2 regions of the Pedococcus sp. P2_A3 genome follow, and region 2 is predicted to be linked to the other one. Evidence: riboswitches for the same ligand, from Rfam matches in the RefSeq annotation. Region 2 holds a riboswitch; the other holds the start of a gene.
What was found. A riboswitch is a leader RNA that binds a small molecule or an ion and turns the genes downstream of it on or off. The one in region 2 is predicted to bind cobalamin.
Positions count from the first base shown of each region.

Region 1: another riboswitch for cobalamin. It lies ahead of AC1DX8_RS19330 (prenyltransferase/squalene oxidase repeat-containing protein); the one in region 2 lies ahead of AC1DX8_RS15680 (ribonucleoside-diphosphate reductase subunit alpha).

Region 1 covers NZ_JBFUCW010000031.1:28,329-35,365, reverse strand. Annotated here, with positions in the region: gene AC1DX8_RS19340 (bifunctional folylpolyglutamate synthase/dihydrofolate synthase) at 1-80, opposite strand, end outside; gene ileS (isoleucine--tRNA ligase) at 208-3,546, opposite strand; cobalamin riboswitch at 3,912-4,037, shown strand; gene AC1DX8_RS19330 (prenyltransferase/squalene oxidase repeat-containing protein) at 4,142-5,815, shown strand; gene AC1DX8_RS19325 (hypothetical protein) at 5,815-6,681, shown strand; gene AC1DX8_RS19320 (energy-coupling factor transporter transmembrane component T) at 6,691-7,037, shown strand, end outside.
Region 2 covers NZ_JBFUCW010000020.1:16,663-23,554, forward strand. Annotated here, with positions in the region: gene AC1DX8_RS15670 (CorA family divalent cation transporter) at 1-929, shown strand, start outside; gene AC1DX8_RS15675 (ribonucleotide-diphosphate reductase subunit beta) at 966-2,021, opposite strand; gene AC1DX8_RS15680 (ribonucleoside-diphosphate reductase subunit alpha) at 2,018-4,438, opposite strand; cobalamin riboswitch at 4,574-4,815, opposite strand; gene AC1DX8_RS15685 (DUF4185 domain-containing protein) at 4,883-6,046, shown strand; gene AC1DX8_RS15690 (nuclear transport factor 2 family protein) at 6,166-6,570, shown strand; gene AC1DX8_RS15695 (cupin domain-containing protein) at 6,584-6,892, shown strand, end outside.

The DNA of each region.
Region 1 (7,037 bases), on a different contig from region 2:
GCCTGCTCGACCTCACGGAGCCGTTTCATGACCTCGAGGTTGTGCGCGGCCTCGCGCTGGGCGGCATCGGGAGCGGGCATGGGGCCATCCTCCCGCAGCGCCCGCCCCGGACGCGAAACGGGCGGCAGTCCCGCAGGACCACCGCCCGCTTCGCCAGCCGGTTCATCACAGGCCAGGTCAGCCCAGCTCAGCTCAGGTCAGTTCAGCTCAGAGCTTCATCACCTTGATGCGGACCGCCTCGCCGTCGCCGACGGTGGCGCTGACGACGTCGGCCCGCTCCGGCAGGGCATCGAGCTGTGGGGCCGACCCGAACTGGCTGGCCAGGGTCTCCTCGACGATGAGGCTCTGGTGCGCCACCGTCGCCTCCCACACCGCCTGGGACCCGGTGACGGTCAACGAGATCCGGTCGGACACCTCGAGCCCGCCGTCGCGCCGGGCCTGCTGGACGGCACGCACGATGTCGCGCGCCAGCCCTTCCTGGGCGAGCTCCGCCGTGACCAAGGTGTCCAGGACCACCACTCCGCCACCGTTGGGCAGGAGCGCGCGACTGTGCCGCTCGTCCTTCTCGCCGAGGAAGGCCTGCTCGAGGGTGAACTCCCCCTCGTGCAGCACCATCCCGCCGGCCTGCACGGTGCCATCCTCGTCCACCGACCAGTCGCCGGACTTCGAGGCCTGGATGACCTTCTGCACGTCGCGGCCCAGTCGCGGGCCGGCCGCGCGGGCGTGCACGGTCAGCCGCTGGTCGACCGCGAAGGCGGCCGCAGCCGGGTCGCTCTCGTCGATGAGCGTGACCTGCTTGACGTTGACCTCGTCGGCGATGATCGGGGCGTAGGGCTCCAGCGCGGCGGCGTCGGCCACGACCACGGTGAGGTCACCGAGTGGCAGGCGCGTGCGCAGGCCGTCGGCCTTGCGCAGCGAGGATGCCACCGAGCAGACGTCCCGCACCCGGTCCATCGCGGCCACGAGGGCGTCGTCCGCAGGCAGGTCGGACGCCTCGGGCCAGTCCGTGAGGTGCACGGAGCGACCGCCGGTCAGGCCACGCCAGATCTCCTCGGTCACCAGCGGGAGCAGCGGCGCGGTCACGCGGCACAGCACCTCCAGGGCGGTGTAGAGGGTGTCGAACGCCTGACCGGCAGCACGGGCCGAGCCGCCTGTCGAGGCGCCGGTGTCCCAGAACCGCTCGCGCGAACGGCGCACGTACCAGTTCGTGAGCACGTCGAGGAAGCCGCGCGTCGTCTCGCAGGCCGACGCGACCTCGTACCCGTCGAGCTGGGTGGTCATCGTCTCGACGAACTGCCTCAGCTTGGCCAGCAGGTAGCGGTCGAGCGGGTCCGTGGACGCCGTCGACCACTTGGCCTCGTACCCCCCGACGCCGTTGCCGCCAGCGCCACCGTCAGCACCACCGCCGCCAAAGGCGTTGGCGTACAACGAGAAGAAGTACCAGGTGTTCCACAGCGGGATGATCACCTGACGCACGCCGTCGCGGATGCCCTGCTCGGTGACGATGAGGTTGCCGCCGCGCAGGATCGGGCTGCCCATGAGGAACCAGCGCATGGCGTCGGCCCCGTCACGGTCGAAGACCTCGCGGACGTCGGGGTAGTTGCGCAGCGACTTCGACATCTTCTGGCCGTCGGACCCGAGCACGATGCCGTGGCAGATGACCGAGCTGAACGCAGGCCGGTCGAACAACGACGTCGAGAGGATGTGGAGCATGTAGAACCAGCCGCGGGTCTGCCCGATGTACTCGACGATGAAGTCGGCCGGGAAGTGGTGCTCGAACCACTCGGCGTTCTCGAACGGGTAGTGCACCTGGGCATAGCTCATCGAGCCGGAGTCGAACCACACGTCGAGGACGTCCTCGACGCGACGCATCGTCGACCGTCCCGACGGGTCGTCGGGGTTGGGCCGGGTGAGGTCGTCGACGAAGGGACGGTGGAGGTCGACCTCGCCGTCGGAGTTGCGGGGCAGCCGCCCGAAGTCGCGCTCGAGCTCCTCGAACGAGCCATAGACGTCGATCCGCGGGTACTGCGGGTCGTCGGAGCGCCACACCGGCACCGGGCTGCCCCAGAAGCGGTTGCGGGTGATCGACCAGTCGCGGGCGTTGTCGAGCCACTTGCCGAACTGGCCGTTCTTGATGTGGTCGGGGGTCCAGTCGATCTGCTCGTTGAGCTCGAGCATGCGGTCCTTGAACTTGGTGACCTCGACGAACCAGCTCGAGACCGCCTTGTAGATCAACGGCTGCCGGCACCGCCAGCAGTGCGGGTAGGAGTGGTCGTAGGTCTCGCGACGCACCAGGACGGTGCCGTCGGTGACCGCGCCGTGGTCGGCCTCGCCGCGCGTCGCGGCCTTGAGGTGGTCGATGATCGGCAGGTTGGCGTCGAAGACGAGCATGCCCTCGTACTCCGCCACCGGGAACGTGAAGCAGCCGTCCGGACCGACCGGCATGACCGGTTCGATGCCCTCGCGGTCGGTGACGACCTTGTCGTCCTCACCGAAGGCCCCGGCGCTGTGGACCAGGCCGGTGCCGTCGCTGGTCGTGACGAAGTCGGCCTCGACGACGCGGTGGGCGTTCTCGTGGCCCTGGTAGTAGCTGAACGGCGGGGTGTAGGAGCGACCGAGCAGGTCGCGGCCCTTCAGCCGCTCGACGACGAACGACTCGACGTCGGCCTTGGGGTCGCCGAACAGGTCACGCGCGTAGCTCGGGAGACGCTCCGCGCCGATGACGTAGCGCTCGGTGCTGCCGGTCGGCACGGACGACTCCACGACGACGTAGTCGATGTCGGGGTGGACCATCACCGCGAGGTTCGAGGGCAGCGTCCAGGGCGTGGTCGTCCAGACCAGCGCCAGCTCCCCGGTGGACAGTCGCACACCGACGGTCACGGCCGGGTCCTGGCGCATCTGGTAGACGTCGTCGTCCATGCGCAGCTCGTGGTTCGACAGCGGCGTCTGGTCGTTCCAGCAGTAGGGCAGCACGCGGAAGCCCTCGTAGATCAGGCCCTTGTCGTGCAGCGACTTGAACGCCCAGATGACCGACTCCATGTAGTCGGGGTTGAGCGTCTTGTAGTCGTGGTCGAAGTCGACCCACCGGGCCTGGCGGGTGACGTACTCCCGCCACTCCCCCGTGTACTTCAGCACCGACTGGCGGCACTTCGCGTTGAACTCCTCGATGCCGATCTCGAGGATCTCGTCCTTGGTCTTGATGCCCAGCTGCGCCATCGCCTCGAGCTCTGCAGGGAGACCATGGGTGTCCCAGCCGAACCGGCGCTCGACCCGGCGACCACGCATCGTCTGGTAGCGCGGGATGAGGTCCTTGACGTAGCCGGTCAGCAGGTGGCCGTAGTGGGGCAGGCCGTTGGCGAACGGCGGGCCGTCGTAGAAGACGAACTCGTTGTCACCGTTCGTGCCGGCCGAGCGGTTCTCCACCGACGCGACGAAGGTGCCGTCCTCGTCCCAGTACCTGAGGATGCGCTCCTCGATCTCGGGGAAGCGGGGCGAGGCGGGCACGCCAGCGGGCTCGGTGTCGCGGGAGACCTTGGGGTAGGTCATGGTGTCGGCGGTCCTCACATCAACTCGTGTCTTCACACGAGGACGACGTCGCCGGGGTTTCCCGACGGCACCGCGGTGCCACCTCGCTTGCCGCGCCCCGCGTGCTCACGCACGCGGCATACGACCGCTCTTGCCCAAGGTTGTGACGGACCCACCCGTCCGGTTCTAGTGAGCCGGGTGCCCCGCGTATGCCGCGCGGCGCCCTGCCGTTCTTCCGGAGGCTCCCCGGTGATGGCCGGTTCGACGCCTGTGCAGCACAGTCTAGCCAGTCGTGACGAACGGCACGTGCGCACGGCGGGACGACCCCTGATCGCGGTGTACCCTGAGCGACGTCGTCCTAGGGCGACACCACGACGCGACACCAGGGGAAGCCGGTCAGATGCCGGCGCTGACCCGCAACCGTAGGCCGCCTGAAACGCGGCAAGCCGGAACACCTGGATCGCGAAGCGGCTCCATTTCCGTCGAGGTACGCGGGGCGGAGCCCGGACACCTGGTCCGAGGCCGCCCCCCGATGTCGCTTCCAGCGACGCCGGGGGTCTTTCACGTTCTGGTGCCGGTGCACCCGTCGCGACACCGTTCGCAGTGAAGAGGCACCATGCACCGCACCCTTCGCAGGGCCCGTCCGGCGACTGCGCTCGCCCTGGCCCTGGCAGCCACCCTGGTCGTCCCCGGCGCGGCGTTCGCCGGCACGACCGAACCCACCCCCGTCACGACCACCAGCCCCACCGGGACGGGCACGAGCACCACCACCTCCAGCACCAGCACGTCGAGCCCGACGTCGACCGGCACGACGTCCACCGATCCGTCCACGACGTCGACGTCCACCACGTCCACCACGTCCACCTCCACCACGACCACGCCGACCGCGGGCCCGACCACCGGCCTGCCGTCGGCCGAGTCGTCCACCACGAGCAGCGCGTCCGCCCCGTCAGCCGCCGCCAGGGTGATGGCCAAGGCCGCGGCTGCCGCCGCCGCTCTCGCCGCCGTCCCGGAGTCCGGCAGCGCCGCCGCCTTCATCGCCAGCACGCTGGCCGCCGATGGCGACCACTACGTCTACCCGGGCTCGACCTTCTTCGACGGCGGCAACACCATCGACGCGATCCTCGCGCTCGACGCCGTCGGCACCCAGGCCGCCCAGGCCGACGCCAGCTACGGGTACCTCGACACGAACATCGGGAGCTACCTCGGCACCGACTTCGCCTCCCAGTACGCCGGGCCCACCGCGAAGGCCCTGCTGGCCGCGGTGGCCCACGGGGCCAACCCGCACGACGTGGGTGGCCTCGACCTCATCGCGGGCCTCCGTGACGCCGAGGGCGCCGTGGAGCCGGGACGCTTCTCCGACCTGCCGGTCGACTGCGGCTTCCCCCCGTGCGACTACTCCAACACGATCGGCCAGTCGCTGGCCCTGATCGCCCTGGCGCGCGCCGGTGAACCGCTCTCCACCGACTCGGTGGCCTTCCTGCTCGCCCAGCAGTGCGCGGACGGCGGGTTCCGCGGCGCGCTCGAGGGCGCGGGCTGCACCAGCGACCCCGACGCCACGGCCTTCGCCGCGCAGGCGCTGGTCGCCTCCGGTCTCGCGCTGCTCTGCGGCACCGGGGCGAACACCTTGCCCGCCCGGGCCAGCGCCGCGCTCGGCCGGGCGCTGGATCGCCTCGAGGCCCTGCAGGCGCCCTCCGGCGCCTTCAGCAGCTCCGACGGCACGACCAACGCCAACACCACCGCCGTGGCCGCCCAGGCCTTCTACGCCGGCGGGCGCACCGTACCGGCCGATTCCGCCAGCGCGTTCCTGGTGACCCTGCAGGTCGGCCCGACCGCGCCAGCGGCGTCGAGTGGTGGCATCGCGTTCACCACCGCCGACCGCACGACGCTCGAGACCACGCCGACCACGCCCACCGAGCAGACCGCATTCGACGCGGCCGTGAACCGCGAGCTGCGGGCCACCCCCCAGTCGACCCTGGCCCTGGCCGGCGGGTCGCTGGTCGAGGTCGCCGCCCCTGGCGTGCAGGACGCTCCCGCGGCCACGGCCTGCCCCGCGCCGCCGGTGACCACGACGACCACCACGACGACCACGAGCCGTCCGGCGACGTCGACCACGACGGCCGCTCCTGCGGCCGGCTCGGGTGACCCCGCCGGCGCCGCCTCAGCCGTGCCCGGAGCACTCGCCCGCACCGGGGCCGACGTGGCCGCGACGTCGCTGCTCGGCACCCTGCTCCTGCTCGCCGGAGTCGGCGCGATGGTGCTGGCCCGGCGCAAGGGCGTGCACGCCTGATGCGGCGACTCGCGCGCCTCGTCGCCGCCGCTGGCCTCGTCCTGGCCGGTGGCCTCGCCCTCCCGGGCGGGGCCGCCCAGGCCGCGGCGTGCTCGGGAAGCACCGGCGTCACGGTGGTCATCGACTACGGGTCGAGCAGCACGACCCTCTGCTCGCCGGGCGACCCCTCCACCGCCGGCGGCGCCCTCCAAGCCGTCGCGGGAGTGAACTACGTCCCGATGTACGGCGACGGCGTCGTCTGCAAGATCAACGGCGTCCCGTCCAACCAGACCTGCCAGCGCATGCCGCCAGCGAGTGCCTACTGGGCCTTCTTCCACGCCTCTCGCGGCGGGTCATGGACCTACAGCAGCGCTGGCGTGGCGGACTACAACCCAGCGCCGGGCAGTGTCATCGGGTTCGCCTTCGGCTCCGGTGGGGCACCCAGCAGCCCGCCTCCAGGCGCCTCCGCGCCGGCTCCCACGCCCACGCCGAGCCCGTCGTCCTCGTCGAGCCGGCCGCCGGCGCCCAAGCCGACGCCCAAGCCCGTCGGGACCACCCCTGCGCGCCCCCCCAGCTCGAGCACCTCGGCGGGGTCGACATCCGTCGCCGGAACCAGCTCGGCTGCGGGTTCGTCGGTGACCAGGCCCGCCGCAGCGCCGTCGACCACGGCGCTGGGCAGCACGACCGCCCCGTCGCCGACGGACGGTGCCACCAGCGGGACGACGCCGGCGGGCGACGCCACGAGTGCCGGTGGCAGCGCCGCCGCTGCCCAGCCGGAGTCCACCGACTCCGGCTCGCCCACCACGCTGCTGGCCGGGCTGGGCCTGGTCGGGCTGGTCGGCGCCGGGGCGGCATACCTCGCGATCCGCCGCCGAGCCACCGGCTGAGGGAGGCCCGTGCGCACCGCAGGACCACCGCTGTCCCGTCACCTCCACCCGGTCGCCTGGTGGGTGTGGGCGATCGGGCTGGCGGTGGCCTGCTCGCGCATGACCAACCCCCTCCTGCTTCTGCTCGCCGTGACCGTCGCCAGCCTCGTGGTCGCAGCCCGACGCGGCAGCTCGCCGTGGGCGCGGGCGTTCCGGCTCTACCTCGGGCTCGGGGCGTTCATCATCGTGGTGCGGTTGCTCCTGCACGTGGTGGTGGGCTACAAGTTCGGCAGCACGAGGCTCTACTCGCTGCCGAGCGTGGCGCTGCCGGGCATCACGCTGCTCGGTCCCCTCTACCTCGAAGGCCTGCTCGCGGC
Region 2 (6,892 bases):
TCGACGACCTCCTGCGGCGTGACGACGGGTTCGTCTGGCTCGACGTGCCCGAGTTCGACGACGAGGCGGAGGCGCTCCTGCGCGACCACTTCCACGCCCACCCCATGGTCGTGAAGGCTTGTCGCGAGAGGAACTTCGTGCCGTCCGTGCACGGCTACGAACACCACACCTTCGTCATCGTGCACACACCGCTCGCCGGCGAGGGTGGTCACGTCCACATGCTCGAGCTCGACCAGCTGGTGGGCAGCCGCTACCTCGTGACCGTCCACGGGCCACGCAACCCGGCCGTGTCGCTCGCCGACGCGACCGAGGAGACCCGCACGGTGCACGACCGCATCCGTGCGGGTCGGTTCCGGCCGAAGACCCCGAGCGAGCTGTCGTACGCCATCGGTTCGGCCGTGGCGCGGCGTCAGAGTGCGGCGGTCAAGGATGTCGCCAGCCGCTTGCCGGCACTGGAGATGCGGGTCATGGGCTCGGACTTCCACCAGCCCGAGGAACTCCTCGAAGAGCTCTTCCTGCTGCGGCACGAGCTGCTCATCTCCCGGACCCAGGCCGGTCAGGCGCATGAGGTCTACGGGCGACTGGCGTCGCTGGAACGGTTCGCCAGCAAGGAGTCGCAGCGCCACGCCCGCGACCTGTCGGAGCAGTTCGACCGGGTGCGCAGCCTCGCGGACGGCGAGAGCCAGTTCCTCTTCGGGGTGATCGAGCTCTACCAGACGAGGGTCACCACCAAGATGACCGTGGCCATGGAGCGACTCGCCGTCATCGCGGCGATAACGCTGCCGGTCACCGCGATCGCGTCCATTTACGGCATGAACGTCATCGTCAACTCCAGCACCCACTGGGTGCAGCTCATCATCGTGCTCGCCGTCATGGCGTCGATCAGCCTGTGGCTGCTGCGCTGGGCGCGGCGCCAGGGCTGGTGGTGAGCCGGCCCCGGCGCCCTGCGACCTGAATCCCTCGGTCTAGAACTCCTCGTCGAACCCCACCGACCCGGTCACGCCGACCTGGTAGGCCGAGACGCGTCGCTCGAAGAAGTTCGAGAGCTCCTGCACGTCCTGGAGCTCCATGAAGGCCAGCGGGTTCTTCGAGCCGTACTCGGGCTCGAGCCCGAGCTGCTCGAGGCGACGGTCGGCCACCGACTCGAGGTAGGTGCGCATGTCGGTCGTCGAGAGCCCCGCCACTCCCCCGCCCAACAGGTCCTGCGCGAACTGCGCCTCCGCGTCCACGGCGTCACGCATCATCGCCCGCACCTGGTCGGCGAGCTCCTCGTCGAAGAGGTCCGGCTCCTCGCGGCGCACGGTCTCCACGACGTCGAACGCGAAGGCCATGTGCATCGACTCGTCCCGGAACACCCAGTTCGTGCCGCTCGCGAGCCCGTTGAGCAGGCCCCGTGAGCGCAGGAAGTAGACGTACGCGAACGCGCCGTAGAAGAACAGCCCCTCGATGCAGGCCGCGAAGCAGATTACGTTGAGCAGGAAGGCTCGTCGGTGCGCCTTGGTCTCCAGCTTGTCCAGGTCGAAGACCGAGTCGATCCAGCGGAAGCAGAAGTCGGCCTTGTCCTTGATCGACGGGATGTTGTCGACCGCCGCGAAGGCCTCGTGCCGCTGCTTCTCGTCGGGGACGTAGGTGTCGAGCAGGGTCAGGTAGAACTGCACGTGCACGGCCTCCTCGAACAGCTGCCGGCTCAGGTAGAGCCGACCCTCCGGGGAGTTGATGTGCTGGTAGAGGTTGAGGACCAGGTTGTTGGCGACGATGGTGTCGCCGGTCGCGAAGAACGCCACCAGCCGGCCCACGAGGTGCCGCTCCGCCGCGGTCAACCGCTGGAGGTCCTTGAGGTCGGAGTGCAGGTCGACCTCCTCGACGGTCCAGGTGTTCTTGATGGCGTCGCGGTAGCGCTCGTAGAAGTGCGGGTAGCGCATCGGCCGCAGGGTGAGGTTCATCCCCGGGTCGAGCAACATCTTCCCGGCGGTGGTCGTGGTGCTGGTGGCGGTGGTCGAGGTGGTGCTGGTGGTGGTCACTGGCAGGCCTCGCAGCTCTCGGGGTTCTCGAGGGAGCACGCGATGGCTTCCTCGTCGGGGACGGTCGGGACCGTCGGGACTGGTGCGGCGACGGAGGTCGTCGCCTGCTGGATGCGGGTCGCCGGGCGCGACCGCAGGTAGTAGGTCGTCTTGAGCCCGGCCTTCCACGCGTAGAGGTACATCGAGCTGAGCTTCCCGATCGTCGGCGAGGCGAGGAACAGGTTGAGCGACTGGCTCTGGTCGATGTAGGGCTGACGCGCGGCTGCCAGCTCGATCAGGGACTTCTGGGGCAGCTCCCACGCGGTGCGGAAGAGCAGGCGCACGTCCTCCGGGATCTGCGTGATGCCCTGGACCGAGCCGTCACTGCGCTTGATCGCCTCGCGCACCTCGGGGGTCCACAGACCGCGTGTCTTGAGCTCGCGCACCAGTGCGGTGTTCACCTGGAGGAACTCCCCCGACAGCGTCTCGCGCTTGAACAGGTTGGACACCTGCGGCTCGATGCACTCGTACGCTCCCGCGATCGAGGCGATGGTGGCCGTCGGCGCGATCGCGATCAGCAGCGAGTTGCGGAGTCCGTTGTCCTTGATGGCCTTGCGCACCTGCTTCCACCGCTCGGTCTGGGTGGGGGTGACGTCCCAGAGGTCGGGTTGCAGGTCACCGCGCGCTGCGCGCGTCTGCCCGTATGCCGGGTGGGCGCCGTGGTCGGCGGCCAGCTGGCTGGAGCGCTCGAGGGCGGAGAGGTAGACCTCCTCCGCGATCCGGGTGGACAGCTCCTTGGCTTCCGGCGAGTCGAACGGCAGTCGCAGCGCGAACAGCACGTCCTGCAGCCCCATCACACCCAACCCCACCGGACGCCAGCGCGGGTTCGAGGCGGCCGACTCCTCGCTCGGGTAGTAGTTGATGTCGATCACGCGGTCGAGGTAGGTGACGGCGGTGCGGACCGTGGCGCGCAGCTTGTCCCAGTCGACCCCGGCCCGATCGGCATCCAGGTGCTGGGCGAGGTTGACCGAGCCCAGGTTGCAGACCGCCGTCTCGTCGTTGCTGGACACCTCGATGATCTCGGTGCACAGGTTCGACAGGTGCACCACCGGTGCTCCCGGCACCTGCTCGTCGCTGGTCTGGTTGCAGGTGCGGTTACTGGCGTCCTTGAAGGTCATCCAGCCGTTGCCGGTCTGGGCCAGGGTGCGCATCATCTTGCCGTAGAGCTCTCGCGCACTGACCTGGCGCACGAAGCGCCCGTCGCGCTCCGCGGCGGCATACACCTCCTCGAAGGCGGGGCCCCAGAGGTCAGGCAGCTCGGGGACCTCGTTCGGGTCGATGAGGCTCCACTGCTCGTCGGCCTCCACCCGGCGCATGAAGTCGTCGGGCACCCAGTTGGCCAGGTTGAGGTTGTGGGTGCGGCGGGCGTCCTCGCCGGTGTTGTCACGCAGCTCGAGGAACTCCTCGATGTCGGGGTGCCACGGCTCGAGGTAGACGCACGCGGCGCCCTTGCGACGGCCGCCCTGGTTGACGGCCGAGACCGACGAGTCGAGGGTGCGCAGCCAGGGGACGATGCCGTTGGAGTGACCGTTCGTGCCGCGGATCAGCGCCCCGCGAGAACGCACCCGGGACCACGAGATGCCAATGCCCCCAGCGAACTTCGACAGCTTGGCGACCTGCGCGTAGCGGTCGTAGATGGACTCGAGCTGGTCCTGGGGGGAGTCGACCAGGTAGCACGACGACATCTGTGTGTGCCGGGTGCCGGAGTTGAAGAGCGTCGGTGAGCTCGGCAGGTAGGCCAGGGAGGCCATCAGGCGGTAGAAGCCGATCGCCTCCTGCGGCGTGTGGGACAGGCCGCAGGCGACGCGCAGCAGGAAGTACTGCGGGGTCTCCAGGACCATTCGCGTCTCGGGGTGGCGCAGCAGGTAGCGGTCGTAGACGGTGCGCAGGCCGAAGTACTCGAAGCGTCGGTCGTTGGTGACGTCGACGGCGTGGTCGAGCTTGCGGGCGTTGGCCTCGACGAAGGCCGCGGTCTCGTCACCGATCAGGCCCTCGAGGTGACCGAGGCGCACGGCCTGGCTGAACGATGCGATCTGCTGCCCCCGCACCTCCTTGTCGATGTAGTTCGACAGCAGCCGTGCCGCCAGCCGCGAGTACTCCGGCTCGGCGGCAGTCATCTCGGCGGCGGTCTGGATCGACAGCCGGTCGAGCTCGGCGGTCGTGGCGCCGTCGTAGAGGCCGCTGATGGTGCGCGTGGCGATGCTCATGGGGTCGACCTCGGTGAGGTCGTCGCACCAGCGCTCCACGGCGCGCACGATCTTCATCACGTCGACGGGTTCGCTGTCGCCGTTGCGCTTGCGCACCGCCATGGTCGTGCGGCGGGTGGCGTGCTGTCCTGTGGCCGGGTCGTCGATGACCTCGGTGGTCGTGTCGGTCACTGCTCTCTCCTCGCGAGCGATTCGGTGCCGCGGAGACGAGGAGGGGACGACGACACGGCCACCGCCTCCGGGAACCGGGTGCGGTCGACCGTGCATGTCGTGTGACCCGCCCTCGAGGCCACGACTCACCGCACACGGCGTGCGCGGTCGCTGGCAGGTCTTCGGACTCGCGGACCAACGCGTCGGTGACCGTGCTTCTGGTGGTCGCCGACCCGGTTCCTACTGGCCGTCGCTTCCCACCCGCGTGGTGCGAGCAGTGCTTGGTGACGGCGGTCGTTTCCGCTTACCGCTGCGGGGCAGTCCCGGAGTCACACCGGGTTCCCTCTTGCCCCGGAGCCCGATTGCGCGGCCTCCGGACCAGCAAGAGACACCATATGCGGGTGGTGGTGCGAATCCGTGGCACCACATGTTGGGTCCGCGTGTCGCGTCCTTAGGATTGCGGTCATGCGCCGCGTCTCCCCCGTCTTCGCCGGGGTCGCGCTCCTCGTGGCGTCCCTCGCCCTCGCGGACTGCTCCGCGCCCGGCAGCGGCGAGGCCACCGAGACCACCGGCGACGCGGCATACCCGCGCCTGGCGCCGGCCTGCGCGAAGGTGCCGTCGACGGGGAGGCCACCTGCGGTGACGGTCGCGCAGCTAAACCGGATCGTGGCCGGCCTCGACCTCCCGCTGTGGCAGGCCGGCGACATCGGGGCCAGCGCCAGGCTGCCGGACGACCGGATCGTGTGGGTGTTCGGCGACACGGTCCGCGGCGACGGCATCACCCCGCGCGTCGTCGCGAACTCGATGCTCGTGACCAGCGGCCTCTGCACGTCGCAGGTGGAGACCGCCGGGCAGGGGCCGGTGATCCCCGACCGGCCTGACGGCGTGGTGCACTGGCCGATGTCCGTGGTGTCGGTGACCCGGCCGGAGGGCGACGTCCTCGTCGTGATCTCCGCTCGCATCCGTCGGGGCACCTCCGGCGGCCTCGACTTCACCTACCTCGGCAGCAGCGCCACGATCTTCGACGTGCCGGCCGGCGGGGCGCCGGCCCTGCGGCAGCAGCTCGACATCACGCCGGACGACCCGGCCCCGGACCAGGTCAACTGGGGTTCCGCGATGACGGTCAGCGGTGGCTGGCTCTACGTCTACGGCACCCGGCTGCCCAGCAAGGACTCCTTCGGCCGTGCCCTGTATGCCGCGCGCGCCCCGGTCGCGGTCGCGCGCAACCGTGCGACGTGGCAGTTCTGGGACGGCGCCGACTGGGTGGGAGACCCGGCCCGGGCCGCGGCGATCCTGCCTGCTCGGGGAGGCGTCTCGCAGACGCTGTCGGTGGATGCGCTCGACGGCCAGTTCGTCATCGTCTCCAAGCGGGACGGCGACCTGGGCAACACCGTCTACGCGTGGTCGTCCGACTCCCCCGTCGGGCCGTGGACCGCCCAGCGCGGCACGAGGGCCGAGTTCCAGGACCCCTCCGGACAGCTCAAGTACGCCCCGCTGGCCCACCCGGGCATCACCCTGGCCGATGGTCGCCTGCTGATCTCGATCTCCCGCAACACCACCGACTTCAGCCGGCTCCTCACCGACCCCTCGCTGGGTCGACCGGTGTTCGCGGAGATCGACCGGCCCTGACCGCGGCGCGCGAGCTCCTTCAGCCCAGCCCCGTCCCGCCAGCCCCGTCCCGGCAGCCCGGTCACGGCAGACCCTTGCTGAGGAGGGCCGGGCGGACGACGATGGCAGTCGTGAGCAGCATGCTCGAGCGCCTGACCGAGGCCCAGAACGCCCACGACGCCGACCGGTTCGCGTCACACTTCGCCGAGGACTACGCCAGCGCGCAGCCGGCGCACCCGGGGCGAGCCTTCCGCGGCCGGGCCCAGGTGCTGGCGAACTGGACGTCCGTCTTCGCCGGGGTGCCGGACTTCCAGGCCGCCCTGGTCGCCTCCTGCGTCGCGGGCGAGACCGAGTGGGGCGAGGTGGACTGGCGCGGCCACCACGTCGACGGCTCGGGTTTCTCGATGCGGGGTGTCATCGTGATCGTGGTCCGCGACGACCTGATCGCCGAGGGCCGCCTCTACGTCGAACCGGTCGACGTCGAGGGAGACGACATCGAGTCAGCGGTGGAGCAGCTCTACCGACCACCCACCCAGGCAACGTAGGAAGGGAAGCCCGATGAGTGAACCCGTCGTGCCGGAGACGACTGGGGTGGACGTGCAGCTGCTCGCCACGGTCGACCTCGGCCCCGAGATCCCCGGCCTGGAAGGCCGTCAGCTGCGCATGCGCATGGTGACCATCGCCCCGGGTGGTGTGTTCGGCCCGCTCCACGACCACCGGGGCAGACCCGGCACGGTCTACGTGCTGCAGGGGACCATCACCGACCACAGGGACGGCGTCGAGACCGACTACGGCCCGGGAGTGGGTTGGCCGGAGGACCGGGACACGCTGCACTGGCTCGAGAACCGCCGCTCGGTGCCCGCGGTG